DNA from 3 places in the Clostridium subterminale genome. Region 2 is predicted to be linked to each of the others. Evidence: predicted binding sites of a transcription regulator. Region 2 holds the regulator's gene; each other region holds the start of a gene.
What was found. Region 2 encodes Rex, which represses fermentation and respiration genes when NADH is low (regulators of the CRP and FNR family bind a similar motif). Its sites were predicted from a motif close to ATTGTTAANNNNTTAACAAT; they were not measured.
Positions count from the first base shown of each region.

Region 1: the regulator Rex is predicted to act here: its motif matches at 7,000-7,019, upstream of ABDZ93_RS02020 (NAD(P)H-dependent oxidoreductase subunit E).
Region 3: the regulator Rex is predicted to act here: its motif matches at 4,499-4,518, upstream of adhE (bifunctional acetaldehyde-CoA/alcohol dehydrogenase).

Region 1 covers NZ_BAAACI010000001.1:368,690-379,839, forward strand. The annotation lists gene ABDZ93_RS01985 (NAD(P)-dependent oxidoreductase) at 1-378, opposite strand, end outside; gene ABDZ93_RS01990 (pyridoxal phosphate-dependent aminotransferase) at 410-1,534, opposite strand; gene cbiB (adenosylcobinamide-phosphate synthase CbiB) at 1,573-2,511, opposite strand; gene ABDZ93_RS02000 (cobyric acid synthase) at 2,553-4,049, opposite strand; cobalamin riboswitch at 4,240-4,413, opposite strand; gene glyA (serine hydroxymethyltransferase) at 4,549-5,781, opposite strand; gene ABDZ93_RS02010 (hypothetical protein) at 6,171-6,353, shown strand; gene yfcE (phosphodiesterase) at 6,400-6,945, opposite strand; gene ABDZ93_RS02020 (NAD(P)H-dependent oxidoreductase subunit E) at 7,096-7,347, shown strand; gene ABDZ93_RS02025 ([Fe-Fe] hydrogenase large subunit C-terminal domain-containing protein) at 7,338-9,038, shown strand; gene ABDZ93_RS02030 (SpoIIE family protein phosphatase) at 9,040-10,215, shown strand; gene ABDZ93_RS02035 (TIGR01906 family membrane protein) at 10,240-10,887, opposite strand; gene hemA (glutamyl-tRNA reductase) at 11,077-11,150, shown strand, end outside.
Region 2 covers NZ_BAAACI010000007.1:567,398-578,547, forward strand. The annotation lists gene ABDZ93_RS16205 (sulfide/dihydroorotate dehydrogenase-like FAD/NAD-binding protein) at 1-338, opposite strand, end outside; gene ABDZ93_RS16210 (3-hydroxybutyryl-CoA dehydrogenase) at 944-1,792, opposite strand; gene ABDZ93_RS16215 (electron transfer flavoprotein subunit alpha/FixB family protein) at 2,050-3,057, opposite strand; gene ABDZ93_RS16220 (electron transfer flavoprotein subunit beta/FixA family protein) at 3,084-3,869, opposite strand; gene ABDZ93_RS16225 (acyl-CoA dehydrogenase) at 3,883-5,022, opposite strand; gene ABDZ93_RS16230 (short-chain-enoyl-CoA hydratase) at 5,059-5,838, opposite strand; gene ABDZ93_RS16235 (redox-sensing transcriptional repressor Rex) at 6,069-6,722, opposite strand; gene abc-f (ribosomal protection-like ABC-F family protein) at 7,285-9,198, shown strand; gene pdxT (pyridoxal 5'-phosphate synthase glutaminase subunit PdxT) at 9,265-9,849, opposite strand; gene pdxS (pyridoxal 5'-phosphate synthase lyase subunit PdxS) at 9,854-10,732, opposite strand.
Region 3 covers NZ_BAAACI010000002.1:234,569-245,718, forward strand. The annotation lists gene ispE (4-(cytidine 5'-diphospho)-2-C-methyl-D-erythritol kinase) at 1-713, opposite strand, end outside; gene ABDZ93_RS07020 (DUF3794 and LysM peptidoglycan-binding domain-containing protein) at 913-2,475, opposite strand; gene ABDZ93_RS07025 (Veg family protein) at 2,758-2,994, opposite strand; gene yabG (sporulation peptidase YabG) at 3,497-4,405, opposite strand; gene adhE (bifunctional acetaldehyde-CoA/alcohol dehydrogenase) at 4,596-7,232, shown strand; gene ABDZ93_RS07040 (CotS family spore coat protein) at 7,312-8,313, opposite strand; gene ABDZ93_RS07045 (glycosyltransferase family 4 protein) at 8,433-9,554, shown strand; gene ABDZ93_RS07050 (CotS family spore coat protein) at 9,605-10,642, opposite strand; gene ABDZ93_RS07055 (hypothetical protein) at 10,660-11,150, opposite strand, start outside.

The DNA of each region.
Region 1 (11,150 bases), on a different contig from region 2:
ATTTTTGCTTCTTCCTGTAGCACAAAGAACAGCCTTGGAGTTTTCTGGAAGTGTAGTATCTATAAAAATTCTATTTTTACTGTTGCATATATTCCTAATATTTTCATTGAATTTATCATCATTAGTGCAAATTACAATTAAATGATAATCCTCCAATAACTCATTAGTAAAAGGTTTATCTAAAAGTTCCAAATTAGTATAAGCACCATCTAACACTTTAAATTCATCGGTAAATTCTTTTGAGATGCAATGAACCATAAATCCATTGTATAAAAGAGTTTTAGCTTTTATTAAAGCGCTTTTTCCTCCACCTAATATTAAAACTTTAGTATTCATACCATTCAATGAAATAAATACGGAATTATTAAAACTATCCATGAAAATCCTATCCTTTATTCTAATATTTTATTTAGCTATTAATTTCACTTAAAGCTTTTATAATAGCTTTGTTCATATCTCTAGTTTTTATAGCTATCCTTACAAAACTATCATTAAGGCCAGTATAATTATTACAATTTCTAATTAAAATACCCTTTTCCATAAGCTGTTTTAAAAGTTCTGAGCTTGTAACTCCTTTTATTTTACAAAGAAAATAATTGCCCTTGCTTTCATATACCTTTTCTATAATCTTTATATCATTCAAAGAATTCTTCATAAATTCTCTTTCAGAAATCAACCAATTTTTACCTTCTTTTATAAATTTCTCATCAGTTAAAGCATACTTAGCAGCAACTTCTGCAAAACAATTTACTGTCCAAGGATTTTGATTATATTGAATAAAATCTAGTAGTCCATTATTTCTACTTATGGCATAACCTAAGCGAACTCCTGCCATAGAGAAAAATTTTGTTATAGCCCTAACTATTACAATACAACTATAATTATGTATATAATTAATTATACTCTTCTTATTATCTAATACAAACTCTATAAACGCTTCATCAATAATCACTAATTTATTATGCACTTCGCAATAGTCTAATATGTTTTTAAATTTACAATGATCAATAATACAACCATTTGGATTATTGGGATTAGCGATTATTAACCCCTCTGTATTTTGTACTTTTTTAAAAATATCTACATAATCATATTCCATAAATTCATTTAAAAAAGAATAATTAATGCTCAATTTATGTTTTTTACTAAAGTCTTCATATTCTACAAAGGAAGGAACAACTATAGTTATAGAATTCAAATAGCCTATAACTAAATCTAATATTTCAGCTGCTCCATTCCCTACTATAATATTTTCAATACTTATGCTCTTAAGAGACTCTTCTCCATAGGCATTTCCATTAAAGTGCTCATTACTATTAAATAAATAATTTAATAGGTTATTTTTTAATTCTCTATATTTTATATCTGGATACAGAGGTACCTTTTCTAAAGCTTCTCCTATATTATCCTTAAATTCCTTAGATATAGGTATAGGATTTACATTTGAGCTAAAGTCTAAAAGTTTTCTTCCAATTAAAGTACCTTCAGTATATATATCTCCTCCATGTTTCAAAATATATATACCACCTTTCATCTTAATATGTGTAAGTATATATAAGTAATCAACTTTAATTAAAGTATAATCAAAGATGCTAAACTTAAAATTATTAGCAAAATTTCACTACTATACATTAGTATTATAGATTTTTTTATATGATGATGACTTAATGATTCTGTAGCATCACCGATAGTTGGTTTTTCTACTACTTCTCCAAAATAAGTATTAGTACCACCTAATTCAATAGATAGAGCTCCAGCTGTAGCTCCTTCAGGATAAGCACAATTTGGACTTTTATGATTCTTTCTGTCTCTAATCATAATCTTAAAGGATGTAATTATACTTCCATTAACTATCCATGCTGTAAGACACATTAATACTCCTGTTAATCTAGCAGGAATAAAGTTAAATATATCATCAATATTTGCTGGGAAAAAACCTATATTCTTATACTTTTCGTTTAAGTACCCTACCATAGAATCCATAGTATTAATACCTTTATACATCATAGCAAGGGGAGCTCCTCCGATAATGGCATAAATTATAGGTGCAATTATACCATCAGAAGTATTTTCAGCTATGGTTTCTACATCCCCTCGAATTATTTCATCCTTACTTAAAGAAGTTGTATCTCTACCTACAATATATGAAAGTTTAACTCTAGCTTCTTTTATATCATCTTCACCAAGAGCATCATAGACTTGAATTCCTGCTGAATGAAGACTCTTAGCCGCAAGCGTTGTCCATATTATTAGAGTGTTAGCTACTATAAAAATAATATTATTTATTATAGATAGTTTAAGTAATAAATAAGGAATCATGTATGTCATTGCACAAACTATAAATACCATAAATAAAGAAGTCCACTTCAATTTACTATTATTAGGGAAGTGTTTTCTTAGCCACTTTTCTAGAGCACCAATAAGCTTTCCAATATATATAATAGGATGTGGTAGCCAACTAGGATCACCTAAAATAAAGTCTAAGATAGCTGCTAAAAATACACAAAGTATATTTAAAGATATATGAAAATTAATCATAATAATATCTCCTATTACCTATTTAAGCCCATTATTTTATATATTTTATCCATGTCTATAGACGATCTTACAAGGTCAGCTAGTTTATCTAATTCCTTTTCTCTTAAGTGCTCATAAGGCATAGAAGCCTTCTCTTCAATCCCCTTATTTCTTCTTAATTCATTAATAATATGTTGTCTAAATTCAACCCCATCAAAAACGCCATGAATATAGGTTCCCATCACATTTCCTTTATCATTTACTACCCCATCTAAATGATTAGTCTCTTCATTATTACTCTTATTTATAGTAATAAGGTTTTTACCTTCATCCATAATTGTAGTTTTTCCCATGTGTATTTCATATCCATATATATTTAAAGGAGTGTTATTGTTTATTAAGTCCTTTGCTATGATACCATTAACTCTAGTAGTAACCTTTTTCTCTTCAAATACTGTTTTTATAGGTAAAAGATCTAATCCATCCATAAACTCTAGTAAAGTTTCAATCCCATAAGGATCTTCTAGTACTTTACCTAGCATTTGATATCCACCACATATACCTATAATTTTTCCATTACCCTCATATTCTCTAATCTTGTTATATAAACCTGATTTTTTTAGATATTCTAAGTCTCCTAGTGTATTTTTAGTTCCAGGAATTATAACTAAATCAGGAGTTTTAAATTCGTTTACAGTTTCCACATATCTTACAGAAACATCTGGTTCTATAGATAATGCATCAAAATCAGTAAAGTTTGATATATGTGGCAATCTTATAATAGCTATATCTATTTTATCTGTGATGTTCTTATTAAGGTCAACAGCTCCATCTTCATCTTCTAAATCTAATTTAAAATATGGAACAACCCCTAAGCAATCTCTATGAGTTAGCTCCTCTAAACTATCAACTCCTGGTTTAAGTAAAGATATATCTCCTCTAAACTTATTTATAATAGTTCCCTTAACTCTGTCCTTCTCAGCATCACTAAGGAGCATAATAGTACCTAATAAAGATGCAAATACGCCTCCCTTATCGATATCACCTACAAGTAAAACAGGCGCATCTATTAGTTCAGCCATACCCATATTAACAATATCATTATCTCTTAAATTTATTTCTGCAGGGCTTCCTGCACCTTCCATAACAATAATATCAAATTGATTTTCCAATTCTTCAAAAGCAGATTTTAAATCATCCTTGAATTTAACTTTTAAATTATGATATTCCTTTGCATTAGAGTAACCATAGACTTCTCCATTAAAAATTATTTGACAATTTTTATCTGTAGTTGGTTTTAGCAGAATAGGATTCATATATACCTGTGGTTCAAGACCAGCAGCGTAAGCTTGTAACACTTGGGCACGCCCCATTTCTTTTCCATCCAGTGTTATATATGAGTTAAGAGACATATTTTGTGACTTATACGGGCATACCGAATATCCGTCTTGTTTAAATATTCTACATAATGCAGTTACTAGTATGCTTTTCCCTACAGAAGAAGCTGTACCTTGAATCATTATTTTAGCCATTTACTATACCTTCTTTCTATCTAAATAAAATAAAAAAGCAAGGAAGAAAAGCTCCCTTGCCCAAATAAATAAAAAATTTCCATCTTAGTAAAATAAGAATATAAGTTTAAATATAAGTAAGATAAAACTTACAAAATTTTTTAATTTTCTTATACATATTAACTTAGCCACTAAAATAGCTCATTTCCCTCCGAAAGCTTACATTTAGGCAGGTCTCCTGGCTTATGAATCATTCTAACCTCACCTTCCCCTATGAAGAGTGGTATTTTGAGGGTCGTCATCATTTACAGTAGCGGGGGCTGCTATGGATTTTAACCATATTCCCTTTTCACTTTTAAAAAGCACCTAAAATACTATTTGATTTTCAATCATAATTATAAGAGGTTTAAACAAATAAGTCAATATAATCTAAATATTACTTATGTATTCATCCTTATATTTTTAAATAATATAAATACCTAGCAGATAAAATGCCAGGTATTTACTTATTGCAAGTAATTTACTTATATAGTGGAATTTTATCACAAAGAGCTTTAACTCTTTCCTTAGCTGGTGATAAATCATTATCTCTATTATCAATTGCCCAATTCATTATATCAGCAATTTCAATCATTTCATCTTTTCCAAAACCTCTAGTAGTAGTAGCTGGAGTACCTATTCTAATACCACTAGTTACAAATGGGCTTTGTGTTTCAAAAGGTATTGTATTTTTATTTACAGTAATTCCAACCTCATCTAATAGATGTTCTGCTGCTTTTCCTGTAATATCTTTATTTCTTAAATCCAATAGAATTAAATGATTATCAGTACCATCAGATACTAAATTAAATCCTCTCTCTTTTAATGCATTTGCAAGGGTTTTAGCATTTTCTAAAACTTTTTGCTGATATTCTTTGAAAGATGGATCTAGAGCCTCTTTAAAGCAAATAGCTTTAGCCGCAATAGTATGCATTAATGGACCACCTTGTATTCCTGGGAATATAGTTTTATCTACTAGTTTTGCATACTTTTCTTTACAAAGTATTGCTCCCCCTCTTGGTCCTCTTAAAGTTTTATGAGTTGTTGTTGTAATAAAATCTGCATATGGTGCTGGACTAGGATGAACCCCTGCTGCAATAAGTCCAGCAATATGAGCCATATCTACCATCATATATGCACCTATTTCATCACAAATTGCTCTTATTTTATCAAATTCTATTATTCTTGGATAAGCACTAGCTCCTGCAACTATCATTTTAGGTTTTTCTTCCAAAGCAACAGTTCTTAATGCCTCATAATCAATAAATCCATCTTCACCTACTCCATAAGATATAAATTTATATAACTTTCCAGAAAAATTAACTGAACTTCCATGAGTTAAGTGTCCACCATCAGATAAATTCATTCCTAATACTTTATCTCCTGGTTCTAATACGCTCATATAAACTGCCATATTAGCTTGAGAGCCTGAATGAGGTTGAACGTTGGCATGATCTGCGCCAAATAGTTTACACATTCTATCTCTAGCAATGTTTTCAGCAATGTCTACACATTCGCAACCACCATAATATCTTTTTCCCGGATAGCCTTCTGCATATTTGTTTGTAAGAGTTGACCCCATGGCTTCTCTTACAGCCTCACTTGTAAAGTTTTCTGAAGCGATAAGTTCAATTTTACTTTCCTGCCTAGCAGTTTCAAGGCAAATTGCTTCATAAATTTCTGAATCAATGTTTTTTACATGTTCTAAGTTCATACATACTCCTCCTGCAGTTAAAATTAGTTATTTTTGGTGGAACCATGTAAAAGCTTCTCTAACCATTTTTTTCTTTTATGTTAGGTGAAGCCTTAGTACTTAGTTTTGCAGTACATATAGTAACAATATAACCACCAGATCCTTTACATATCATTATAACATTACTTTTCATGTTATACCTACTCCATTTTTAATTATTTACAAATTATTTTTGTTAAGTATAAATATAGAATCCTATTTACAAAAAAGATCCCTTGAATAATTACTATATGTCTATCTTTTAAAATATTATTTAACCTAATTCAATAATTCTTTTTATCTATATAATTGAATAAATTATCTATGTTGTTATATAATTTATTTAGTAAATAACTATATGGAGGAATGATATGGAAATTCATATATTTCTAAAAGGGAAAAAAGAAGCTGAAATTTTTAAGGGAGATAGAATTGATGTCCTTGATTTTGAAATGGGTGGAGTTAAATATAAACAAGTGAGATACTTTAGAAATGGATTTAGTAAAAGTGAATTAATTGAATCTAGTATAATTGATAAAATAATTAAAAAGTAGAGGAAGCTTTAAAATGCTCCTCTTCTTTTTTAATATATAACATTATTTAGTTTAATACTATTTCTTTAATTATGGTGCCGTCTAATGTTTTTATATAGAACGTATCTCCCGCTACAACTCCATAGCTATGAGGATTATTTTCCTTTGGATAAGATATAGAACCTGGATTAATTATTGAAATACCCTCTTTTATGCTAAGCCCTAGTATATGTGTATGCCCATGTAACATTATATCTTCTGTAGATATATTCGGCATATTATTCTCATTATATATATGTCCATGAGTTAGAAAAAATCTTTTGTTGTTATATAAAACTACAGAATAATCCCCCATACATGGAAAATCTAATAACATTTGATCAACTTCCGAATCACAGTTTCCACGCACTGCAATTATTTTATGACTATATTCATTTAATATCTCTGCTACATCTTTAGGATTATACTCTTCAGGTAATGGATTTCTTGGCCCATGATAAAGTATATCTCCAAGAATTAATAAATAATCCCCCTCTTCTCTATTAAATATTTCTATAGCTTTTTTTGTATATTTTAAAGAGCCGTGAATATCAGAAACAATTACTAACCTCATTCTATTTCCTCCTATAATATATTTTATACTTATTATTTACCTTACTTCTATAACATTGTCAAATGCATAACAACATGTGATTGACGGTGTTTTACCAAAGTTCTATAATTTATTGTATAAGGTATATACAGATTAAGGAGGGATTTTATTTTGATTGTTAAAGTTTGTGTGGGAAGTGCTTGTTATGTAAGAGGTTCTCACAATGTTATAAACCGAATTAAGAGTTTAATAGAATTAAACAATTTAACAGATAAAATAGAATTAAAAGCTTCATTTTGTCTTGGTCATTGTACTGATTCAGTATGTGTTACGGTAGATGATAAAATTTATACTGTAAATGAAGATGAAGTAGATAAATTCTTTGAAGAATATATAATTAAGAGGGTGAATTTATGCAAGTAATGAATTTTTCATCAGCTAACTGTAAAAATTGCTACAAATGTGTACGTACTTGTACAGTTAAAGCTATAGAAGTATTAAATGATCAAGCTAAAATTCAAGAAGATAGATGTATTTCCTGCGGTCACTGTTTAGTAGTATGCCCTCAAAATGCTCGTCATGTACTTTCAGATATTGATGATGTAAAGGCAGCATTAAATAGCAATAAAACAGTTGTAGCTCAATTAGCACCTGCTTTTAGAGGAGTATTCTCTCATCCTCATAAATTGATAACTGCTCTAAGAAAATTAGGTTTTTCTTACATTGAAGAGGTTTCTATAGGTGCAGAACTAGTAACTCAAGAATATGAATCTAGGATTGATTGTAGTTCAAATAGCGAATTCATCACAAGTTGCTGTCCTTCCATAGTAATGTTAATCGAAAAATATTATCCTGAATTAATACCATTAGTTTTACCAGTATCCTCTCCTATGGTTGCCCACGGAAAAAGCATAAAACAAAGATATGAGGAATCTTATACTGTTTTTATAGGTCCATGTGTATCTAAAAAATACGAAGCTTTATCTGAATCTAATTTAGGATTTGTTGATTCTGTACTAACCTTTGATGAAATCAATGATTTTATAAAAGATAGTGATATAGACTATTTTCAACTAGAAGATGGAGATGTGGATTTTAGTGGTACAACTAGAGGTGATCGCTATCCTGTAGTTGGCGGAATATTAAATGCTATAAGGCCTACTATTGATAAAAAAGATTTAAATGTAATTAGAGTTCACGGTCTCGAAAATTGTAAAGTTATTTTAGAGGAACTTAAAAATAATACTTTAAAAAATGTGTGTATAGAATTAAGTGCATGTAATGAAAGTTGTCTTGGTGGTCCAGGCACACTATCTAATAATGAATCTGTATACACCAGACTTCAAAGAATTCAAGATTACTTAAAAACCCAAAATAATAAATCAAAAGTTATTAATATAAATAAATCTAATCTTACAAGAAATTATGAAAATAAAAAGATACACATGCTATCCCCTGAAGAAGATGAAATTAAAGTTCTTCTTAAACAAATGGGAAAATACACTAAAGAAGATGAATTAAACTGTGGTGCTTGTGGATATAACACCTGCGTTGAAAAAGCTATTGCCGTTTATAACGGAATGTCTCAAGTTGAAATGTGTGTACCTTATATGAGGTCATTAGCTGAAAATATGAATAGTGAAATATTTAAAAATTCACCTAATGCTCTAATTATAATTGATGATAACTTATTAATTAAAGACATTAATCCTTCTGGAAGAAAAATGTTTCTAAATTGTGAAAATGAAAGTGTAATAGGATTTCCTATAACTGAAATAATACATGACTTAGATTTTAAAAAAGTAGCTGAAACAAAAAAGAACATTTTAGGTAAAAAGGTATTCTATAGTCAATTAGATTTTCATGGATATAAAAGTATAATCTATATTAAAAATCACTCATCTTTATTGGTAACATTTACAGATATAACAGAAGAGGAAAGCAGAAAGTTAGAGTTAATTGAACTAAAGCATAAATCTATTGATGTTACCCAATCAATTATAAATAAGCAAATGATGGTTGCACAAGAAATAGCTAGCTTACTTGGTGAAACTACTGCAGAAACTAAAGTTGCTATCTTAGAATTAAAAAAAGTATTAGAAAAGGAAGACTAATATGAGAAAATATTACTTAGATGTAGCCAATATGAGTATGAATAAGCACGGGGAAGAACTTTGTGGTGACAATGTTGAAATTGCTAAAACAGAAGATGGGATTATAGTAGTAATGTCAGATGGTCTTGGCAGTGGTGTTAAAGCTAATATATTAGGAACTTTAACATCAAAAATTGCAGTTACTATGTTAAAAGAAGGAGCTACCATAGATGAAACTATAGATACTATAATTAATACATTACCTGAGTGTCAAGTTAGAAAATTAGCCTACTCCACTTTTACAATCGTGAAAATTAAAAATAGTGGCGAGGTGTATATGGTAGAATATGATAACCCTCCTGTTTTTCTTTTTAGAAATAATCGAAGTTGTGACATTAAAAAGAATAGACGTATAGTAAATGGTAAGGTTATTTTTGAAAGCAGATTTTACATGAATGAATCCGACGCCCTAGTTATTATAAGCGATGGAGTTGTACATGCTGGTGTAGGTGGGCTCTTAAATTTAGGTTGGGAATGGCCTCATATAAACAGATATCTCACTAATGTACTCCATAAAGAAGTGATTGCTCAAAATATATGTAGACAATTGTTAGAAGTATGTAAAGACTTATATGATAATAAACCTGGCGATGATACCACTGTAGTAACTATTAAGATAAGAAAGGAACAACATATATCTATCTTTACTGGACCACCTAAAATTAAAGACGACGATAGCGTTCTTATAAATCTTGTGAAAAATACCACTGGTAAAAAAATTGTATGTGGTGGCACTACAGCTAATATAATATCTAATGCACTGCACACTCCAATAGAAATAGACTTAAAGCATTATACTTCAGAGGTCCCACCCATGGGATATATGAAAGGTATAGACTTGGTTACAGAGGGTATACTAACTTTGAATAAAGTAAAAGATTTATTAAAAAATTATCTAACTGCTATTAAAAAGAACACTATACCCTGCACTATAAATGGCTCTGATGGAGCTTCTAGAATTACTAATATGCTAATTAATGAAGGTACCTCCATAGATATATATGTAGGGCAAGCAGTTAATCCAGCTCATCAAAATCCATCTTTTCCAGATGAATTTAATTTAAAAATCAAAATTGTTAAAGATATATCAAGATTATTAACTGCATTAGGTAAAAAAGTATGTATAACTTATCTGTAAGTTTAAAAAGATATTAGAATTTTTCTAATATCTTTTTAAATTATTTTTATTATAACTGTAATATGTCACATATAATATTACTCCAATGACTATACAAAGAATTCCAATGGCACCAGCACATAATGCAAAAAATTCTTCAGGAAGTATATTTATAATAGGATCTGTAATAGGATCAAAAATCCATTTATCATTATTAAAAAATATTTTATGGAATATTGTAAAGAAAAATTTAAAATTAGTGCTTATAACAATTGACGTTATAAGCGGAGTTATTATTGATATAATAGAGATATATTTTATATAGTTATAGCTTTTATAGATTCTAGTATACAGTACAAATAGTATTGTTAACATAATTGCTAAACTTAATATAGTAATCTTAGCTAAACTAAATAATTCTTTTACCTCTTTAAAATGAAAATCTCCTGCCTCTGATGATTCTAAAGATGGTAGTTCAAATTTATCATTGTTATTATATAACAAATAATCTATCACATAAGAATAATTTTCTTTCATCTCAACAATAGATAAACTTGTTCTTTCCTCCATATTAAATTTATTAATACTATAAGTATAAATAGGTTTTATACTTGTTACTATTAAAGTAGAGATAAGAATAATAAAAACAAAGCCTGTAATAGAAATAACAGTGTTTAAAATAAATTTTTTCATCATATTCCCCTTTCCTTTTACTAGTAGTATATATAATAAGATTTTATTATCCTATTTTATCATTGTCAAAAAAAATTTCATATAGTATAATTTTCTTGTTACAATATATGAGTTATGATAAGCCCACTTGTAGTGGGTTTTAAATTTGATTAAATAAAATTTAGTAATTTCATAGATTTGGGGGTAAAAATGATTCATTTAATTGGAATAAAGAAAGAACTTGATTTAATTTTAAGAGCTCAACTAGCAATATCCCAAGATAA
Region 2 (11,150 bases):
CCTGATATAAACATTATTTTTTCATTTTTTAGCTTATCTTTGTCTTCTTCTAAAAGTTCAGAAGGCATTCCTAAAGGTCCAACAAAATCAAAGAAAGAATCTCCTTCTTCGTATTGCTCCATAGCCTTTGTAGTACATCCAATAGTTTGAACAACTATTGATACTGTTCCATTTTCTACATCTGTGTCACATACTGTTAAAGGTACTCTCTCACCCTTTTCATCCATTCTTATTATAATGAACTGACCTGGACGAGCTGATTTAGCAACTCTTGGTGCTAAAATCTTCATCATAAATATTGAAGGTGCTAAAATCTTCTTTTCAACAATTTTATACATAGTATTTTCCTCCGTATTTTAAACATATTTTGTTTTTATATGAATTTAATATTTTTACCATTTTAATTCATATCCGCTGTCAAATATAATATTATACTATTTTCATTTAAATTTATATATATATTAACATTAGATATTTATTTAACACAGTGGCTAACAAACGCAAAAATAAACAGCGCAATAATGATAGTATTTTTACCACATTACACTTGTCCAATAAACTAACTTAAATCTCCATATATCCTTAAATAATACGACTTAAATCCTTTACATGAATATATATCGTATCTGTTACACTTATATTTTATAATTTTATTTAATTATAGTCAACCATATAGTAAATTAAATATTATAAATTTTCAAGCAAATAAATCCATTTTTTATAAATAGCCTCTTGAATTCTAGCTATCCTACCAGATTTCGACTCATTAATTTTAAACTATACTCTTTCTATCTATAAAAACCTATAATAATTTATAAAATAAATTGTTATTATTTTGTCTATCTTTTAAGTTTTTCTCTTTATTCCTAATAAATTTTGCGTAAATAAAAGAGTAAAGATAAATTAGTCTTTACTCTTTTGTTAAATAATATTTATTATGATATTATTTGCTATAATCGAAGAAACCTTTTCCTGTTTTTCTTCCTAATTGTCCAGCTCTAACATATTTTCTAAGTAGGCTGTGAGCTCTGTATTTTGTATCTCCAGTTTCTTTATATAATACATCCATGATTGCTAAGCAAACATCTAGTCCAATTAAATCTCCTAAAGCAAGAGGTCCCATTGGATGATTTGCTCCAAGCATCATAGCCTTATCTATATCTGCAGCATTTGCAATACCTTCTGCATAGATGCAAACTGCTTCATTTATCATAGGTACTAATATTCTATTTACTACAAATCCTGGAGCTTCTTCTACTTGAACTGGCTCCTTAGATATATTAATAACTAATTCATGTACTGCATCATATGTTTCTTGTGATGTTCCCATTCCTTTTATGATTTCTACAAGTTTCATAACTGGAGCTGGGTTAAAGAAGTGAAGTCCTATAACTTTATCAACTCTCTTTGTAGCAGTAGCAATTTCAGTTATAGAAAGTGAAGATGTATTTGTAGCAAGGATTGCTTCTGGTTTACAGATTTCATCTAATTCCTTGAATATTTGTCTTTTTATTTCCATGTTTTCTACTGCAGCTTCTATTATTAAATCTACATCATCTAACAAACTTAATTCAGTAGTTCCACTAACTCTTGATAAAATTTCTTCAGCTTGTTCTTCTGTTATTTTACCTTTTGTTGCAAGTTTTTTAATATTCTTTTCTATCATTCCAAGACCTTTTTGTACAAATTCATCCTTTATATCTCTAACTATTACCTCATATCCTTTAGCGGCAAAAGCTTGAGCTATACCTGATCCCATTGTACCTGCGCCTAAAACACATATCTTTTTCATATTAAACACTCCTTACATGATTTTTTATTATGGAATATAGACTATTATACATCTATATTACCACATTTTTATATATTTATATTTATATTTATCAAAAATGTCTCAATAAATATAAATATATGTATACAAATTTCAGCCTAATTAGCCTAATTTTCTTATATTTAACAAATGAGGGGTATATACATCTCCGTATATCCCCTCATCTTATGTTAATTGTGTACTATAAAATTCAATTAATATAAAGTCTTACAAACTTATTATTTGCTGATTTCTTTATATTGAGCTATCATTTCTGGAATAACTTTAGCGAAGTCACCTACTAAAGCTACGTCTGCAGATTTCATTATTGGAGCATCTGCATCTTTGTTTATAGCAATTATGAAGTTAGAATCTTGCATTCCAGCTAAGTGTTGGATTGCTCCAGAGATTCCGCATGCTATATATATAGTAGGTCTTACAGTTTTTCCTGTTTGTCCTACTTGAACTGCTTTTTCTACCCAGCCATTATCAACAGCTGCTCTTGATCCAGCTAAAGTTCCTCCCATTACGTCTGCAAGTTCTTGAAGTAAAGCGAAGTTTTCTTTGCATCCAACTCCTCTTCCTCCTGAAACTACGATATCAGCTTCAGTAATGTCTACCATTTCTTTTACTGATTTAACAACTTCCATAGTTTCTGTTCTTATATCAGAAGCTGATAATTGAACGTCAAATTTCTCAACTTGGAAAGTTCTATTTTCATCTTTAGCTAACTTTTCGAAAACTCCAGGTCTTACTGTAGACATTTGTGGTCTATGATCTCCACAAACGATTGTAGCCATTAAGTTTCCACCGAAAGCTGGTCTTGTCATTAATAAGTTGTTGTTTTCTGCATCTACATCAAGTGATGTACAGTCAGCTGTAAGACCTGTTGAAAGTCTTCCTGCAACTCTTGGTCCTAAATCTCTTCCAATGAAGCTAGCTCCAATGAATAGGATTTCTGGTTTTTTAGCGTTTACAACTTCAGTTATAACTTTTGTATATCCGTCAGTTGAATAGTGAGTTAATAACTCGTGATCGCATACTAATACTTTATCTGCTCCGAAAGCACCTAATTCTTTAGTAATTGCATCTATGTTTTTATGTCCAAGTAATATTGCTGTAAGCTCTACTCCTAGCTTGTCAGCTATTTCTCTTCCTTTTCCTAATAATTCTAAAGCAACCTTTTGTAATTCTCCGTCTCTTTGCTCTGCAAAGACCCATACACCTTTATAATCTGCTATATTCATGGTAATTTCCTCCTTAACTTATATCTTTAGATGAAGTGCTTTTCTTTTAATTTTGAAAGCGCAATTGAAGCTGCTTCTTTTGGTGATACTTCAAATATTTCACCTTGACCTTTAGCTTCTTTAGTCATTGATTTTTTAACCTTTGTAGGTGATCCTTTAAGACCAAGTAGGCTAGCATCAACGTTAATGTCTGCTACAGTCCATACTTTAACTTCTTTTTCTTTAGCCATTGCGAATATGTTTTTAATGCTCATATATCTTGGCACGTTTAAAGTTTCGATTGCAGTTAAAAGTACTGGAGTTTTAACTCTGATATTCTCATATCCATCTTCCCAAGCTCTTCTTACGTTTAATACGCCTTCTTTTTCTTCACTAACTGCTTCAACATAAGTTATTTGAGGCATTCCTAAATGCTCAGCAATTTCTGGTCCAACTTGTGCAGTATCTCCATCGATTGCTTGTCTTCCAGCAAATATTACATCATACTCTAAGTTTTTAATAGCTGCAGCTAAAGCGTGAGATGTAGCTAATGTATCAGCTCCAGCAAAAGCTCTATCTGTAACTAGTATAGCTTCATCTGCTCCCATAGCTAATGCTTCTTCTAAAGCTACTTTTGCTTGTGGAGGTCCCATTGTTATAACAGTTACGTGTCCACCATAAGTATCTTTTAATTGTAAAGCTCCTTCTAAAGCATTTTTGTCATCTGGGTTTATTATTGAAGGAACACCATCTCTTATAAGAGTTCCTGTTTTTGGATCTATTTTAACTTCATTTGTATCTGGTACTTGTTTTACACAAACAACTATTTTCATCTTTCACTACCTCCTATTTCAATATGCTTCCTGCGATAACCATTCTTTGAACTTGAGAAGTTCCTTCGTAGATTTCAGTTATCTTAGCATCTCTCATCATTCTTTCAACTGGATATTCTTTAGTGTATCCATATCCACCAAATAATTGAACAGCCTTAGTTGTAACATCCATAGCTACTTCTGAAGCATATAATTTAGCTCTAGCAGCTTCTACTGAGTATGGTTGTCCCATATCTTTTTTATATGCAGCTTTGTATACTAAAAGTCTAGCAGCTTCTATTTGAACATCCATATCAGCAACCATCCATTGAAGTCCTTGGAATGCTGCTATTGATTTTCCGAATTGTTTTCTTTCTTTCATGTAAGCAACAGCTTCATCTAAAGCTCCTTGAGCTAGTCCTAAAGCTTGAGCTGCTATACCAATTCTTCCTCCATCAAGAGTTTGCATTGCAACAGCAAATCCTTTTCCTTCTTTTCCAAGTAAGTTTTCTTTTGGAACTATGCAGTTTTCAAATACTAATTCAGTAGTAGATGATGCTCTTATTCCTAATTTTTCTTCAACTTTACCTATTGAGAATCCTGGGAAATCCTTTTCAACTATGAAAGCAGATATTCCTCTAGTTCCTTTTGATTTATCAGTCATTGCAAATACTACGAAGATATCAGCAACTCCACCGTTTGTTATGAATATTTTTGAACCGTTTAATACGTAGTGATCTCCTTCAAGTACAGCTGTAGTTTGTTGTCCAGCAGCATCAGTACCTGCGTTTGGCTCAGTAAGACCAAATGCACCTAGTTTTTCACCTTTTGCAAGTGGTGTTAAGTATTTTTCTTTTTGCTCTTGAGTACCAAATTGGTATATTGGAGCTCCACATAAAGAAGTGTGTGCAGAAACTATAACTCCTGTAGTTCCGCAAACTTTAGAAAGTTCTTCTACAGTCATAGCGTAAGATACGTTATTTCCACCTGCTCCACCGAATTCAGTTGGGAATGGAATTCCTAACATGTTGTATCTAGCCATTTGCTCTACGTTTTCCATTGGGAATCTTTCTGTAACATCTATTTCAGCTGCTATAGGTTTTACTTCATTAATAGCAAACTCCCTTACCATTTGCTTTACAAGTTCTTGTTCCTTAGTTAATGAAAAATTCATTATAATACCTCCTACTTATACGATTATCTATTTCGATTATCTATTCTTAAAATTCTTGTCTCTTTTTTCAACAAAAGCTGTCATACCTTCTTTTTGGTCTTCAGTAGCAAAACACATTCCAAATGCTTCCGCTTCATATAATACCGCACTATCAATATCCATTTGCAAGCCTCTATTGATAGCAGCCTTACATTGGCTTATAGCTATAGGAGCATTCTTAGCTATTTTATTAGCCATAGCTTTTGCTTCATCTAAAAGTGTTTCTGGTTCTACCACTTTGTTTACTAATCCAATTCTTAAAGCTTCTTCAGCATTGATCATGTCACAAGTGTAAATTAACTCTTTTGCAATTCCTTCACCTACAAGTCTTGATAACCTTTGAGTTCCGCCAAACCCAGGAGTTATTCCAAGCCCTGCTTCTGGTTGTGCAAACTTAGCTTTAACTGATGCAATTCTAATATCACAAGCCATTGCAAGTTCACATCCGCCACCTAATGCAAAACCATTAACTGCAGCTATAACAGGTTTTTCAAGTTTTTCAATTTTTCTAAAAACCCCATTCCCAAGAATACCAAATTCTTTACCTTCTATAGCATTCATTTCTTTCATTTCTGAAATATCAGCTCCAGCAACGAAAGCTTTACCTTCTCCTGTAAGAATAACTGCATAAATTTCTTTATCCCCAGAAATTTCTTGGATAACACAATCAATTTCTTTTAAAGTTTCTGTGTTTAAAGCATTTAATGCTTTAGGTCTGTTTAGTTTAACTAAAGCCACATTTCCTTCTTTTTCCAAGACTATGTTCTTATAATCCATGTTCAAAATCCCCCATGCAATTTTTCAGGTGTTAGCCGCCATAAATCGTTATTAATTTAACAAAAATAGTGATTAAGGTTCTAATACCTTAATCACTATTATAGACTGTTTATAATTCTTTTTCAACTACATTTATGTTTTTTATAAAATCTTTTTCTTCCATTTGTATAGCTAAATTAAAAAAGTTTACTGACAATACAAATTTTTCACAACTTGTATTGCCCATTCTTTTAATTAAGGAAGTCTTCTTCTTTTTCACGCTCATTTAATAAGTAACTTAAAGTCATTAAACTTTCATTAAGATGTACATTTTCTACAATAACATCTTCATTAACCTTTAAATCTATAGGTGCAAAATTCCATATTCCCTTTACACCATTTCTTGTTACAACATCTGCTACACCTTGAGCTCTATTTTTAGGAACACAAATTATAGCTATATTAATCTTTTCCCTCTGTAAGAAACTGTCTAGCTCATCCATATCTCTTATTTCTATATCTCTTATTTTAAGTCCAATAAGTTTTACATTCACATCAAAAATACCCTTTAGATTAAACGCCATCTTATCAAAAGTTGTATAATTAGCAATTGCTTGACCTATATTTCCAGCTCCAATGATTACAGTATTATATTCTTTATTAAGTCCCAATATAACAGATATTTGATATAATAATTCCTTAACATTATACCCATACCCTTGCTGACCAAAATCTCCAAAACAATTTAAATCTTGTCTTATTTGTGAAGCTGTAAATCCAATTCTTTCACTTAATTCTTTAGATGATATTCTATCAACCTCATTTTTATCTAATTCACGTAAATATCTATAGTACTTAGGCAGCCTTTTTATTACGGCCATAGAAATGCTTCTTTTCTTCTCCACCTATTATCAACTCCTCGTTTTTGTTCTCATATTTTTAAACTTTATTTCTATATTGTAACTTTCCCAAAAATACTCTTTAAGTCAACTATTATACTCTCATGTTTAACAAACTTTTGATTCATATAGCTATTATACTATACTAACCATAAGTTTGTTATATATTTTTTATCCGATGACTACCAGCTCTAATACTCCTCTCTTCTTTAAAAGTTGGAGTTAAGAGCTGTTATGTCCCTGGATAACGATTCCCCCTAAAGGACGACGACTTCTAAGTATCAAATAAATTAATGCTAAGAACTCTGTTTATCAAATAAATAAACTATAATGCTATATTTTACATTTAAAATGACACATTGTACATATAAATTATAATTATTTTTCAACTTTTTTATAAATAGTCAATATAGCCTTATAATCTAAACTTTTACACGTATTTTACTTTTTATTATATTATATATAAATCTGTCTTATTATTCACAATACCCACTAATCTACCCTAATATACAAATTAATTTAATTTTTTTAGCTTTCATGATAAAATGCTAGTAGGACGGTGAAATAAATGATAGTTTTAAGTTGTAAAAATATAAGTAAATACTTTGGAATAGATATGATTTTAAAAGATATTACCTTCAACATAAATGAAGGTGAAAAAATAGGATTAATAGGTGCTAATGGTGCTGGTAAATCAACTCTATTTAAAATTTTAACTAATCAAATGGAATATGATAGTGGCGAGCTATTTATAGATAAATCAAAGGAACTTGGATATCTCTCTCAAAATCTTTCCCTAGATTCAGATAACACCATATATACTGAACTTCTTTCAGTATTTAAGTCACTGCTAGATATGGAGGAAAGACTACATAATTTAGAAGAAAAGATGAAAGAGCCTTATGATGCATCTAAAGAGGATTATCACAATAAAATTATAAGAGATTATACTACTTTAACAGAGGTATATGAAAATCGTGGTGGCTACACTTATAAAGGCGAAATTAGTCGTGTACTTAAAGGACTCGGTTTCACAGAAATTGATTTTGATAAGTCCATATCCATATTAAGCGGTGGCCAAAAGACTAGAGTTGCTTTATGTAAGCTGCTTCTTAGAAAACCTGAAATCTTGCTTCTAGATGAGCCTACAAACCATCTTGACCTAGATGCTATAGAATGGTTAGAAAACTATCTCAAAGAAGTTAAAGGTACAATTATAGTAATTTCCCACGATAGATTCTTCTTAGATGCTATTACTAACAAAACTATAGAGCTTATAGGCGGAACTGCACAGTGCTATAACGGAAATTATACAGCCTTTATAGACCTTAAAGAGAAAAATAAAGAGGTAATGCAAAAGGCTTACGATCTTCAACAGGCAGAGATTAAAAGACAAGAGGAGATTATAGCTAAGTATAAATCCTTCAACCGTGAAAAAAGTGTAAGAGCTGCTGAAAGTCGTCAAAAAGCCTTAGATAAGATTGAAAGAATAGAAGCACCTATTAAAGATGCTAAAGCTTCTAAAATAAAATTTGAGACTCAAATCAAAAGTGGTAATGATGTTCTTTATGTAGAAAATTTAAGTAAAAGTTTTGGTGAAAAACTTCTATTTGAAGGCTTAAATATGGATATTAAGCGTGAAGAAAAAATTGCCCTTATAGGTGAAAATGGTCGTGGTAAAACTACTTTATTTAGAATAATTATGGATAAAATACCTTCTGATAATGGGGTTAAGGTGTTAGGTAAGAATGTCTTTGTTGGATATTATGATCAAGAACAATCTAATTTAAACCTCAATAAAACTATTTTAGATGAGGTATGGGATGACTTCCCACATATGACCACCACTGAAATACGCTCTGCTCTTGCAGCATTCCTATTTACAGGGGATGATGTATTTAAATCCATCTCTACTCTTAGTGGTGGAGAAAAATGTAGAATTAACTTACTAAAACTAATGCTTTCTAAGTCTAATTTCCTTCTTCTAGATGAGCCTACAAACCACTTAGATATTATGTCTCGTGAAGCCTTAGAAGATGCTATCTTAAACTATGATGGGACTATAATTCTCATATCCCACGATAGATACTTCTTAAATAAGATTATAAATAAAATCTTTGAGCTTAATGAAGATGGTGTTAAAGAATACTTAGGCAACTATTCCTATTACGTAGAGAAAAAGAAAAATCCTTTAAGATTTGAGAATATAGAAGAAGGCTCCGGTATTACTAAGACTCAGATAAAGCTAGATAAAAAGAAAAAACGTGAAGCTGAAAAAGCTGAAAAAGAAAAAACTAATATGATTAAAAACATCGAAAATAAAATTGCAGCTACAGAGGAATCTCTTGAAGAGCTTCAAGGGCAGCTATGCCTTGAAGAAGTTTATTCTAACCCTGAAAAAAGCATAGAAATAAATAAAGAAATACAAAAGACAGAAGAAGAACTTCAAAGCCTATATGAACAATGGGAAGAACTAGCTTAGGAACTTCTCTAAAATAAGCTAAATAAATAATGAGCTTACCCTTATATTAAAGGGCAAGCTCATTATTTATTTCAATCTATCTTTGCACATGTTGTAGAAATATTTATGCATTGTTAAGTCTTTTGTTAGCTCTGGATGGAAGGAGGTTGCTAGTATGTTGTTTTGTCTGCATGCTATAATTTTTTCATCTAGTTTACATAATACTTTTACTCCTTCATGTACCTTTTCAACGTAAGGTGCTCTTATAAATACTAGAGGTATTGTTTCTTCACTTACATCTTCCAAAATTTCATCCGTTATAAAGCTGTCTAATTGAGAACCATAGGCATTTCTTCTTACTTCTATATCCATAACTCCTAAATGATTATAATCGCTTCCTAGGATGGATTTAGCGAGAATTATCATACCTGCACAGGTTCCCCATACTGGTAGTCCATTTTCAATTTTACTTTTTAGTGGAGATAGCATATGAAAATCTCTTAATAATTTTCCTATGGTGGTACTTTCTCCTCCTGGAATTATAAGCCCGTCTATAGCTTCTAAATCCTTTCTATTCTTCACTCTTAAGGCTGTAGCTCCACTTATGTTATTAATCTTATCTACATGTTCTTTTACAGCTCCTTGTAAATCTAGTACACCTATCGTTATCATTACATTACCATCCTCTTGATGCATATAATTTACCATCTGGTAGGTCCTTAGTATTTATACTGTCCATAGGCTCTCCTAAATCCTCAGAAACCTGTGATAAAATCTCAGGATTATTATAGTTTGCTACAGCATGTACTATGGCTTTAGCTCTTTTTTCAGGATCCGCTGATTTAAATATACCTGAACCAACGAAAACTCCATCACTTCCAAGCTGCATCATTAAAGCTGCATCAGCTGGTGTAGCTACTCCACCAGCAGCAAAATTAACTACCGGAAGTTTTCCGTGATTATGAACATACACTATTAGGTCATAAGGAGCTCCCATTTCCTTAGCTATAGTCATAAGCTCTTCTTTAGGAGTATTTTGTACTTTTCTTATTTCGCTCATCATAGTTCTCATATGTCTTACAGCTTCTACAACATCTCCAGTCCCAGCTTCCCCTTTAGTTCTTATCATGGAAGCTCCCTCACCAATTCTTCTTAGAGCTTCTCCTAAGTTTCTAGCTCCACATACAAAAGGTACATTAAAGCTTTTTTTATCTATATGAAATAAATCATCCGCTGGAGTTAGTACCTCACTTTCATCTATATAATCGATCTTAATGGCCTCTAATATTTGCGCCTCAACAAAATGACCTATTCTTACCTTTGCCATTACTGGAATAGATACGGCCTTTTGAATTTCTTTTATCATCTTAGGATCTGACATTCTAGCAACTCCGCCTTGCTTTCTAATATCAGAAGGCACACGTTCCAAAGCCATTACAGCAACTGCACCTGCTTTCTCTGCAATTATAGCTTCTTCAGCATTAACTACATCCATAATTACTCCACCCTTTAGCATTTCTGCAAGGTTTTTGTTTAACTCTGATCTTGTATTCATTTATATTCCCCCCACATTCTAGTACAAAACAAAATTGTATCTATATTTTGTATCTATTCAATTAAACTTTACAATACAATTATTCCATATTATACACAATTAATCAATACACTTCTTCAAAATAATATATTTTATTATTTTTGTATGCATACAATATTATCGAATTAGGGTTATGAATATATAATTTCATCTTTAGTAGTAAGTAAATCCTTATTTCTTTAATAAAACATCTGTGATTTCCTATATAATTCATATACCTGTTCTCAGGTTACTATTTATATAGGAAATTAAGGAACTTTTTAGCTAGTTGAAAAGGAAACATTTTAAAATTTTAAATAGTTGTTATATTCATGGGGCTTTGGGGAAATGGGCTATTTTAGTAGTATGATTATATGTGTGTTAAAGTGTGGAGTGATGT
Region 3 (11,150 bases), on a different contig from region 2:
GCACCTTCCTTACACATAAATTCTTTTATATCCTCAATTTCCTTATGTTCCTTTATTGTTACAAGCTCTAGTAAATTCATCATATTATTCGCTACATATTCAACATTATCCCTATACATGGCTTCTATAATACCTTCCACATCAGGATGGATTTTTACCTCATTAAGCTTAATTTTTTTATAAGTCTCCACTGTAGATACCCCAAAATTGGGCTTTACCACTACCATTAGCTTATCTTTAAAATCCTTAAGTGACGTTATAACCTCTCCAATTCCTTCACATAGAGCAGTTCCCCCTTCTATACAATAGGGTACATCTGCACCTAACTTAACTCCAAGTAATCTAAGTTCTTCATTTCTAATATCCGGTCTATATATATCCCTCATAGCTCTTAAGGCCGCTGCAGCATCAGTACTTCCGCCTGCCATCCCAGCTTCTACAGGAATATTCTTTTCAATATGAACCTCTATTTCTCTTTTCACCTCGTAGGTATCACAAAATAGCTCTATTGCTTTATACACAAGATTTTTATTATCTGTAGGAACAAAGTCTTTATTACTTGTAATATGTATTCCTTCCTCCCCTCTGTTAAAGGTTAATTCATCATATATATTAACAGTTTGCATAATCATTCTTAAAAGATGATACCCATCTTCTCTTTTTCCAATGATATCAAGGACTAAATTTACTTTACCATAAGCTTTTACCTTCATCTATTCATACACCTCACTACAAATGAGAATAATCCTTTTACCTCTTTGCGTCAAGAATTTTATACTTATTTATAAATTTAAAAACAGATTACTCATTTTAACAAAATAAAATGCCATGAAATATGGCAGCTAATGCTACCCTTCATGGCATTTCTACTTAATAAAAATACTAAATTATAATATATCTAATTTCAAATCTTTAAACTGTAGCTCTTCCTGGTATAATTAGTTTCTGAGATGGTCTAACTTCTTCCCCATCAGCTAATTCATTAATATTCATAATTTCTTCAACTGTAGTCAAATATTTCTTAGCTATGCTCCAAAGAGTATCCTCTGGCTGAACTACATATATTATTATACTTGCTTTTTTCTCCGGAACTTCTCCATCATTAATAGCCATGTTAACAACAAATTTATTTTTAATATTGTAATATACCTTACAATGAACTTTAACAATAGCTCTAATAGATATATTTCCAACTTCTAAACTACCCTCTATCATCTCTAAGGATATATTAGCATTTGTTTGCATATTGGGTTTTGTTCCAGCTATATCAACCTTGCAACTAAAAGGAATATCTTCATCTACAGTAACTATATACCTCTCTTCATCCTCAGTTGAATATAATACATTAACCTTTAATAATCCTTCAATTTCTATCTTATCATTTTTAATATTTTTATCAGTAATAGATACATTTCCTGTAGTCATTATAACCTTGTTTGGTTTTAACTCATCATCTTTCACATCAATATCGCCTTTAACCAGACTTTCAGCATATCCATGACCTTGTATCACATTAATACTATTTTCTTTAATATCCATATTTAATAGTTTTGTAGGACAGTATACATCTTGTATAACTTCCACTTCTTCTTTATACATTACATGAGTAACAGCCTTAACTACGAATTCCACATCAATTATTCTATTTTCACCCATATCATCTTGTCTAACATCATATTCAAATGATTGAACTTCAAATTCAGTGAAGTATTCCATATTTGGTTTTAACTCATCAACGGTAACTTCTTTATATAAAGGCACACTTTCTGAAACGCAGAACAATTCTCTTCCATTTTTCCCCTTATATAATATAGTTACATTAGCCATAGCTTCTATTTTGAGCCCACCATCATATATTCTTACATCCTTCTTACCAATAATAACATTATATTTTATAACTTTTAGACATTCATTCTTATCCATGTCAATTTTAACTTCTGCTTTTCCAACTAATTCAGTTTCTATAGGTTCCATAACCTTATCAACAGTCATAGGATTCTTTAAAAATTGAATATCCTTTCCTTCATGTACATCTTTAACTATTTCAAATGAATTTATGTTATATCCATTGCACTTGCATATAATAAATCCTTGAATAGCTATCTTTCTTTCATTAATAATAACACAGTCCATATGTTCAATGTTTAGCTGTATATCACAATACATATTTGATTGGGCACCAATCATGTCAATAGACTCAAAAATGTTACCATTGTATACTACTGAATGAGCTTCAGTAGCTCCTCCGTCCTTTGCCATATAAAGAATAGTATACTGAAGTTGCCCCTCTAAATTCACTTTATCAGTTCCAACCTCTTTATTTGTTATCATAGGCTTTACATCTAACATTAGTATATTATCCACATCTGGTAGCGTATCAGGTATAACATATTCTTCCTTTATGAACATCTTTGTGTCATTTTCAGCTATTGATTGCTCATATTCTATATAGTCCTTTATTAAATCCAAATCCATAACTTTCCCTCCTAAAATACCTACTAATAATGTATATATGAGAATGTTATGAAATATAACTATTTATATTAAATTTTCTTGAAAGAGTAATTATTTATCCGATGACTACCAGCTCTAATACTCCCATCTTCGTCCTGGGTAACGATTTCCCCTAAAGGACAACGACTTCCAAGTATCAAAAATACTGATACTTAGAATTCTGTTAGTAAAGCTTCCAAGAAGCTAAGACCTCTGTTTGTATTCAAAATAAAAGAGGCATTCTTAAAAGAACACCTCTTTATTCTACCCTGCAAACACTAGCTGAACAGTTTTTGTTAGCACATCACTATAGCTATAACTAACAGTACGTTGCACATTATTATCAAGTCTAATTGTAAATATACTGTCATATGTTTTTTCCAAAACACCATCATTTACTACTACTTTACGTCTTCCTCCATTTGCCTTCAATGTCACTTTTTCGCCAACATGACTTTCGATATCTTTTTTTATCGTAGTCAATACATTTCCCATCTTCACAGTAGACACCCTCTTTCTAATATTTCCATAAAGGCTTCCAACTATATTGTAACAGTTATCCCTCCTTATGTCAAGCAAACTAAATATTTTACAACATATTATTAACATTTGTCAATGTTAAATATTCGTTAAAATTTTATGTATTATTTTGTTTTTTCGATACTATGTCATTTATTCAGCTATAATGAACAGAAATCAACTTGACATTAGTATGTGTAATAATTATTTAGAATATTCACATATAATTGTATAAATTTTAATTTTCTCAGAGATTCAACTAATTTTATAGACTTTGAATATTTCTTTTTCAACACATAAAAGCACCTAGAGATTATTCTCTAAGTGCTAGTAAAAATTTATATATGAAAATAGGTAACTATGAAACTATATAAATATTTAACTAGTTAGCTAGTTGTTCTATTCATGCGTGTTACAATGGTTTCATTATCTAAATATTATACATAAATCCATATTAAATTTATTTCAAATTATCGCTTACTTCTTATTTCGCATACTGAGATTTAGGATATCCTTCTCTGTATTTACCTCTAGTTTGTAATCCTCCTACCCCTTTAATCCCTGTAATTGTATTTTTAATTACATCTTCAATATTTACTATATCATCAATATTAGTATATGCTACCTTCTCACAAATAAGCACTGGATCTAAGCAATGAATTAGTACTCTACTGGGGGAAGATGCAAAATTAGCACCTGCATCCAATAAAGCCTCATAATTTGATTGACAGGCACCTGCAAAAATAACCAAGTCATCATAATTAGAATTGTAACTTCTTAATAAGGAAACACACTCTACAAAATATTTTGAGTTTCTATAGTTTCCAAGATCCATATAATCTGATATATTCTTGCTCATTCCATCATGCCCTGTAATTACAACTATATCTGGATTTACTTCCTTTACTAAATCTAATATCTGAGATGGCTGGTCCTTTTCTGCTATTACTTTACCTACAGCCTCAATGGATAATTGCTTATATGTTTTTAAACAAATATCTAGATATTGAGGATCACCATCTATATGGAGTATTTTACCTGGTCTTCCAAAAAACAATTCATTGCTTTTGAATGATGTACTTTTTTTTTCCTTTCTGTTTATTTCACTATCTATAACTCTTAGCGCAGCAGAAGATCCTCTTGTAGCTGATCTTGATAGTAAAACTTTCTTTAGAGCCGTATTTACCTTTTTATCAAATATTTTATCTTTTTCTCCTACTACTTCACTATTAATAATTTCTAGGTCCTCTTCTATACTGTCTGCCTCAATCCTTATATTTAATCCCTTTAATAAATATTTTTTTACACCTTCATCATCAATTTCTATATCTATTATTTTAAAGACTATATCTTTATTATAAGATTTCCTCACTACTCTATCACCTATATTCATGTATATCTCTCCTCATGATTTCCTCTTAATATAATATGAACTTTACTTAATAATTGTGAGATATTAAACAATTATAAAAAATTCCATTAAAATTTTGATAAAATTTTAACTAAATATCTTGAATTATAAATTTTCTGCGTTATAATATAATTAGTTAAATAAATAACAAAGTTTAGGGGGTCTATAATAAATGTCTACTAAAAAAATTGATGTTAAACCTGCTGATAAATCTAAGAACGAAACCGTCTCAAACCCTGGTATTTTAGCTACTAAAGCCACATCATATGTAGATTCTGAAATTAATGAACTTGTTAAAAACGCTCGTGATGCCTATGATGAATTTTTAACATTTGACCAAACTTCTATAGATAATATAGTTAAAAAAATGACAATCTCAGCCCTAAGTAAACACCGAGAACTAGCTAAAATGGCTATAGATGAGACAGAAATGGGTATATATGAAGATAAAATAACTAAAAATATATTTGCTTCTGAATATGTATATAACAGTATAAAAGATCTAAAAACTGTGGGTATTGTAAATGAAGAAGAAGACTATATGGAAGTTGCAGAACCCATTGGAGTAGTGGCAGGAGTTACTCCCACTACGAATCCTACATCCACTACAATATTTAAATCCTTAATAGCTATAAAAACTAAAAATCCAATAATATTTAGCTTTCACCCTAGAGCTCAAAAGTGCAGTATAGCTACTGCTCAATTACTTTTGGATGCAGCTATTGAAGCAGGTGCTCCTAAGAATTGTATTCAATGGATAAGTAGTCCTTCCATTGAAGGTTCTCAAAAGCTTATGCTTCATCCTGGTGTAGATATTATTCTTGCCACAGGTGGCCCTGGAATGGTTAAATCAGCTTACTCTACTGGAAAGCCCGCACTTGGTGTTGGTGCTGGAAATGTTCCTTGCTATATAGAAAAAACAGCTAATATTAAAAGATCTGTTAATGACTTAGTACTATCAAAATCCTTTGATAATGGTACAATTTGTGCATCAGAACAGGCAGTTATTATAGATAGAGAAATTAGCGATGAAGTAATTTCCCTTTTAAAAGAGCGTGATTGTTATTTCCTTAATAGTGAAGAGATGTTTAAACTTCAAAAGGTCTCTATAGATGAAAAAAGACAATCTATGAATCCAAACATCGTAGGTCAAGGTGCTACAAAAATTGCAGCAATGGCTGATATTAAAGTTCCAAAGGATACTAAAATTCTTGTGTGTGAGCCTGGTGGAATTGGGGCAGATTATCCCCTTTCAAGAGAAAAGCTTAGTCCTATTCTTTCAATGTTTATAGTTGATACCACCGAAGAGGGAATAAAAGCCTCCGAAGATATGATCGCTTTTGGTGGCCTAGGTCACTCTGCTGTTCTTCATTCTACTAATGAACAGGTTATTGAAGAATTCTCTAGAAGAGTTAAGGTTGGAAGAATCATAATAAATTCTCCTTCTTCTCAAGGTGCTATAGGAGATATTTATAATGTAAATATTCCTTCATTAACTTTAGGTTGTGGAACTATGGGTAGAAATTCGACCACTCAAAATGTTAGTGCAAATAATTTAATAAATATTAAACGTGTAGCTAAAAGGAGAGTTAATATGCAATGGTTTAGAGTTCCTGAAAGAATTTTCTTTGAGCCTGGCTCTCTTTCATACCTTGAAAAACTTAAAGGTAAAAGAGCCTTCATCGTAGCAGATAAATTTATGGATAGACTTGGATATGTATCTAAAGTAATGGAACATCTAAAAAAAGCTAACTTTGATATAAATGTATTTTTAGATGTAGAGCCAGATCCATCTACAGAAACAGTTATGAGAGGAACCGCTCAAATGAACAGCTTTGAGCCTGATGTCATAATAGCTCTTGGCGGAGGTTCAGCAATGGATGCTGCTAAAGGTATGTGGCTTTTCTATGAAAATCCTGATATAGATTTTAACGGTCTTAAGCTTAGATTTATGGACATAAGAAAAAGAGCATTTAAATTTCCTTCTCTAGGTAAGAAATCTAGATTAGTTGCTATTCCTACAACTTCTGGTACTGGTTCTGAGGTTACAGCCTTTGCTGTTATAACTGATAAAGAAAATAATATAAAATATCCATTAGCAGATTATGAGTTAACTCCTGATATTGCTATAATAGATCCTCAATTAGTTATGACTGTACCACCATCAGTTACGGCCGATACCGGATTAGATGTTTTAACTCATGCTATAGAAGCTTATGTATCTGTGATGGCTTCTGATTATACCGATGCCTTAGCTCTTAAAGCTATTGAGCTTGTTTTTAAATATCTACCTATTGCATATAAAGATGGAAGCAATACTCTTGCTAGAGAAAAGATGCACAACGCTTCTTGCATTGCAGGTATGGCATTTACTAATGCATTTTTAGGAGTTAATCATAGTATAGCTCATAAATTAGGTTCAGAATTCCATATACCTCATGGAAGAGCAAATGCTATCATGCTTCCACACGTTATAAAATATAATGGAAGTAATCCAAGTAAGTTAGTAGCCTTCCCAAAATATGAATATTATAAAGCTCCTGAAAAATTTAAAGAAATTGCAAAGTTTTTAGAGTTAAATCACTCTACCTGCGAAGAAGCTGTAAATAATTTAGTGGAAGCTATCAGAAACCTTATGCTAGAGCTAAATGTCCCAGCCACCCTTAGTCAATGTGGTGTTACTAAGGATCATCTAGATTCTGTACTATATTCATTAGCCGATGAAGCTTTTGAAGATCAATGTACTACCTCAAACCCTAGACTACCTCTAGTTTCTGAAATCGCAGAACTAATTAAGGATGCTTTCTAATGCAAATTTAATTTAAAGATAAAAAGTTGTGGTATATCATATATTCCACAACTTTTTTATCTTCTCAAGGATAATTTCCTTAAATATTATAGAATTCTTTAAATTGCCTCATAAAATTCTCAAATTTTTCTCTCTCTTGTATAAGCTCTTCTATTTTCTTATTAAAAGTGTTTTGTACCCAATTTACTTCATTATAATAATACCTATTACATATTCTCCAATATCTTTGAGGAAACATCAAAAATGCATATAGCACCATATATTCATCATCTTCTATTGGAGATATTTCATTGTAATTATCAATGATAAACTTTGCTATCTCAAAGTTCCACTCACGCCTCTTTAAAACTTTAATCATAAAATTAGATAAATCGAAAGTTCTAACCTCTCTTTTACAGTAATCAAAATCTATTATGCTCACTTCATTCTTTTCATCAATTATTATATTGTGATAAGTAAAGTCATGATGGCAAAAACTTTTTTCTTCTTCTGATATTCTACAAATATTATAATAATTAGATTGATTTAAAACCTCTAGAGCTTTTTGTCCTAAAACTTTATAATAATCCATAGATTTTATATAATTCAGATCAAAATCTGTCTTATGATTTCTCTTCTTTCTAACCATTTCCTTCATCTTATCAAAGGACTTTATCCTTTTTTCCATTAAATGAGGCCATCTTCCTAAGTCAGATTTTAATTTACTGTTTTCAGATGGTTCATATCCCTTTGACGCTAAATGAAAGTTAGCTAAAGCCCTAGATGCCAATATTAAATCATCATCACTATGAAAATCACATTCTCTACCATCTATCCATTGTGATAAAGTATAAATATCTTCATTTACTAGAGCATACGGTTTTTCCTCTGTATTAAGATAATATCTATCTATGTTCTTAAACCCATTATTGTATAGATGTTCTTTAGCTCCATATACAAAGAATAATTTTTGAGTACCATAGCTTATTTTTTTTAAGCACCTAACACCCTCATTGGTTTTTAATTGATATACACCTTTATTAGGTTTAATGCTTTCAATTTTAATATCAAATTGACGTTCAATTTCAAACTCTCTCATCATAATTTCGCACCCCCTCTATAATTTATATGTATTAGTGTCATAATTTAGAATAGTCCATAACATATTTGAGTTTAACTGAATAGTATAGATTATAATACCTATTATAAAGGAGCATTGATATGAATATTGGTATAGATATTAGAGCTGCCAAATGGTACAGAGGTACAGGTATAGGAACCTATGCCTATCAGCTTATAAACGCTATTAATAAAGTTGATTCCCTAAATAAATATACCCTCTTCAGTGATTGTAATTCTATCCCCATAAACTTTAACTCTAATTTCAAAATTTCTCCTATTCCTAATAGTAGTGCTAATAATTTTTGGGAAAGTGTTAGTCTTCCTATAAATTTAAATAATGAAGATTTAAACATATATCATGTACCTCAAAATGGCATTGGCTTACCTTTGGATCATAATCATCCTTTCGTTATCACTCTCCATGATACAATTCCAGCACATATGCCAGAAACAGTAGGTGATAAATACCTTAGCCTATTTAACAGCTGCATGGAGAATATAGTAAATAGATGTGATGGTATTATTACTGTCTCTAATTTTTCTAAGGAAGATATTTCAAAAGATTTTAATTTCCCTAGAGAAAAAATATATGTTACCTATTTAGCCAGTGAAGATATATATAAACCCCTTGATAAAATTCTATGCAGTACTATAATAAAAAAATACTACTCTTTGCCTAAAAATTATATTTTGTACACAGGAGGGTTCAGTCCTAGAAAGAATATTTCTGGTCTTATAGAGGCTTTTAGTAAGATTCATAGTAAATTACCTAATGAAATAAAATTAGTCATCGCAGGAACTAAAGGAAAATCCTATAGTATTTATAAGACTCTTTGTGAAAAATTAAAAATTGCTGACAAAGTTATATTTCCTGGATTTATAGCTATGGAACATATGCCTTATCTATACAACAATGCAGCCCTTCTAGTATATCCTTCCTTTTATGAAGGCTTTGGACTTCCACCTATAGAGGCTATGGCATGTGGTATTCCTGTAGTTGCATCCAATGTAACTTCTATCCCCGAAATTTTAGGTGATAGTGCTTTACTTTGCTCTCCTTATGATATAGAAGAACTTACAGAAAGTATTTTAAAAGCTCTACTAGATAATAAGGTGAGAAATGATTTAATTTATAAAGGTTTTATGAAAGTAAGTTCCTTATCCTGGGAGAGTACAGCAATACAAACTCTAGATAGCTACAAAAAAATAACTTCACTATAAAAGGAAGATACATCAAGTATCTTCCTTTTTATACTACATCCTAGGGGGGGCTAGGATGTAGCCAACCCATAAATATTATTGAATTTATCTACCATATCTTGTCTTTCTTCTATATCTTGCACTTTTTTTTGTATTTTATACAAGTAACTATTATATTTCCAAAGTTTTTTTCTATAAAAATAATCTCTCGATATAGAGTAAAACCCTTCTGGGAATAATAGCATTCCATATAACACTTCATATTCTTTCTTTGATATAGGTGTTTCCAAATTGTATTCTTCAATAATTTGCTTAAATACATTGAAATCATAGCAACTATGCTTTGTAGTCTTATTTATAAAGTTACATATATCATGAACTCTTAAATCTATTATGGAATAATCAAAATCTATAAAATACCCTTTGTTATCTTTTATTAAAATATTGTGATAAGCTAAATCATGATGACAAAGAATAAAGTTTTCTTTATCCTTACATAGCTCAATATAAGGTGAATTTTCTAGTACTTCTATACTCTTCTTCATTCTTTCAAGAAAGTAATCTACATGAGTCAGAAATATTTCATGAAACTCATTTTTATTCTTATAGCTTAAAGCCATAGTCTTCATATTTTCTAAATCCTCAAGCTTTTCCTTATAACTATCTATAAGTTTAAAACCCTTAAATCTGTTACACTCTTCTGAAAATCCTATCTTCCTTGATGCTTTATGCATCTCTGCTAAACTCCTAACTGCTATATTAATATCCAAAGGATTATTGTATTCACACTCTCTGCCTTCTATCAAATCCATAACTACATAGGTACTTTCTTTCCACACCGTGGTGATATGTCCCATATTATTTCGATAAAAATTTATGATTCTATCAAATCCATTGCTAGTTACATAATCTATGCCATATACTATAAAATATAAATCTTCTTTAGCATAATCTATTTTTTTTAATATTTTATTTCCCTTATCCGTTACCAGAATAAATACCTTTCTTAATGGAATTACATCTGTTACTACAAAATCGTAACTGCTAAAAAATTTTATATCTAAGTTGTATTTACTCAGCCATTCTTTATAAGAAAATCTATTTTCCATAGCCTTTAGTCACCTCCTTATATTAAAGACATTTCATCCTCCTTAATACCATTTAATAACCTTCTTATATACTCCTCTTCATTCCAATTTTTCTTATTCTTCTTATATTTCTCGTATATCTTAATAAATTCATAAGGATAAGATAAAAGTGCTCTAATGAAAATTTTACTGTTTTTTCCCAACCCTTCTAACTCGCAAAACTCATCTATACACCTATTAAAATCCACCTTAAACCCCTTTCTCTTAAGCTTTACTAAAAAATAATAGCAATCCATTTCTACCATGTTATATGCTATGTCATCGAAATTTACGATTTCTATAGTTTCACCTTTTCCTAAGTTATCAAAATCTACATTAGTTAAACATATCTCTACATTATCCATACTTCTTGCAACTAGCTCCATATATCCATTATCCATTATGGTATCAATGACTTTCTCACCTCTAGCTAAAATTTTATCTCCTCTTTCTAAAACTATCTCTTCTACTCTATCTATTGGCCCATTAT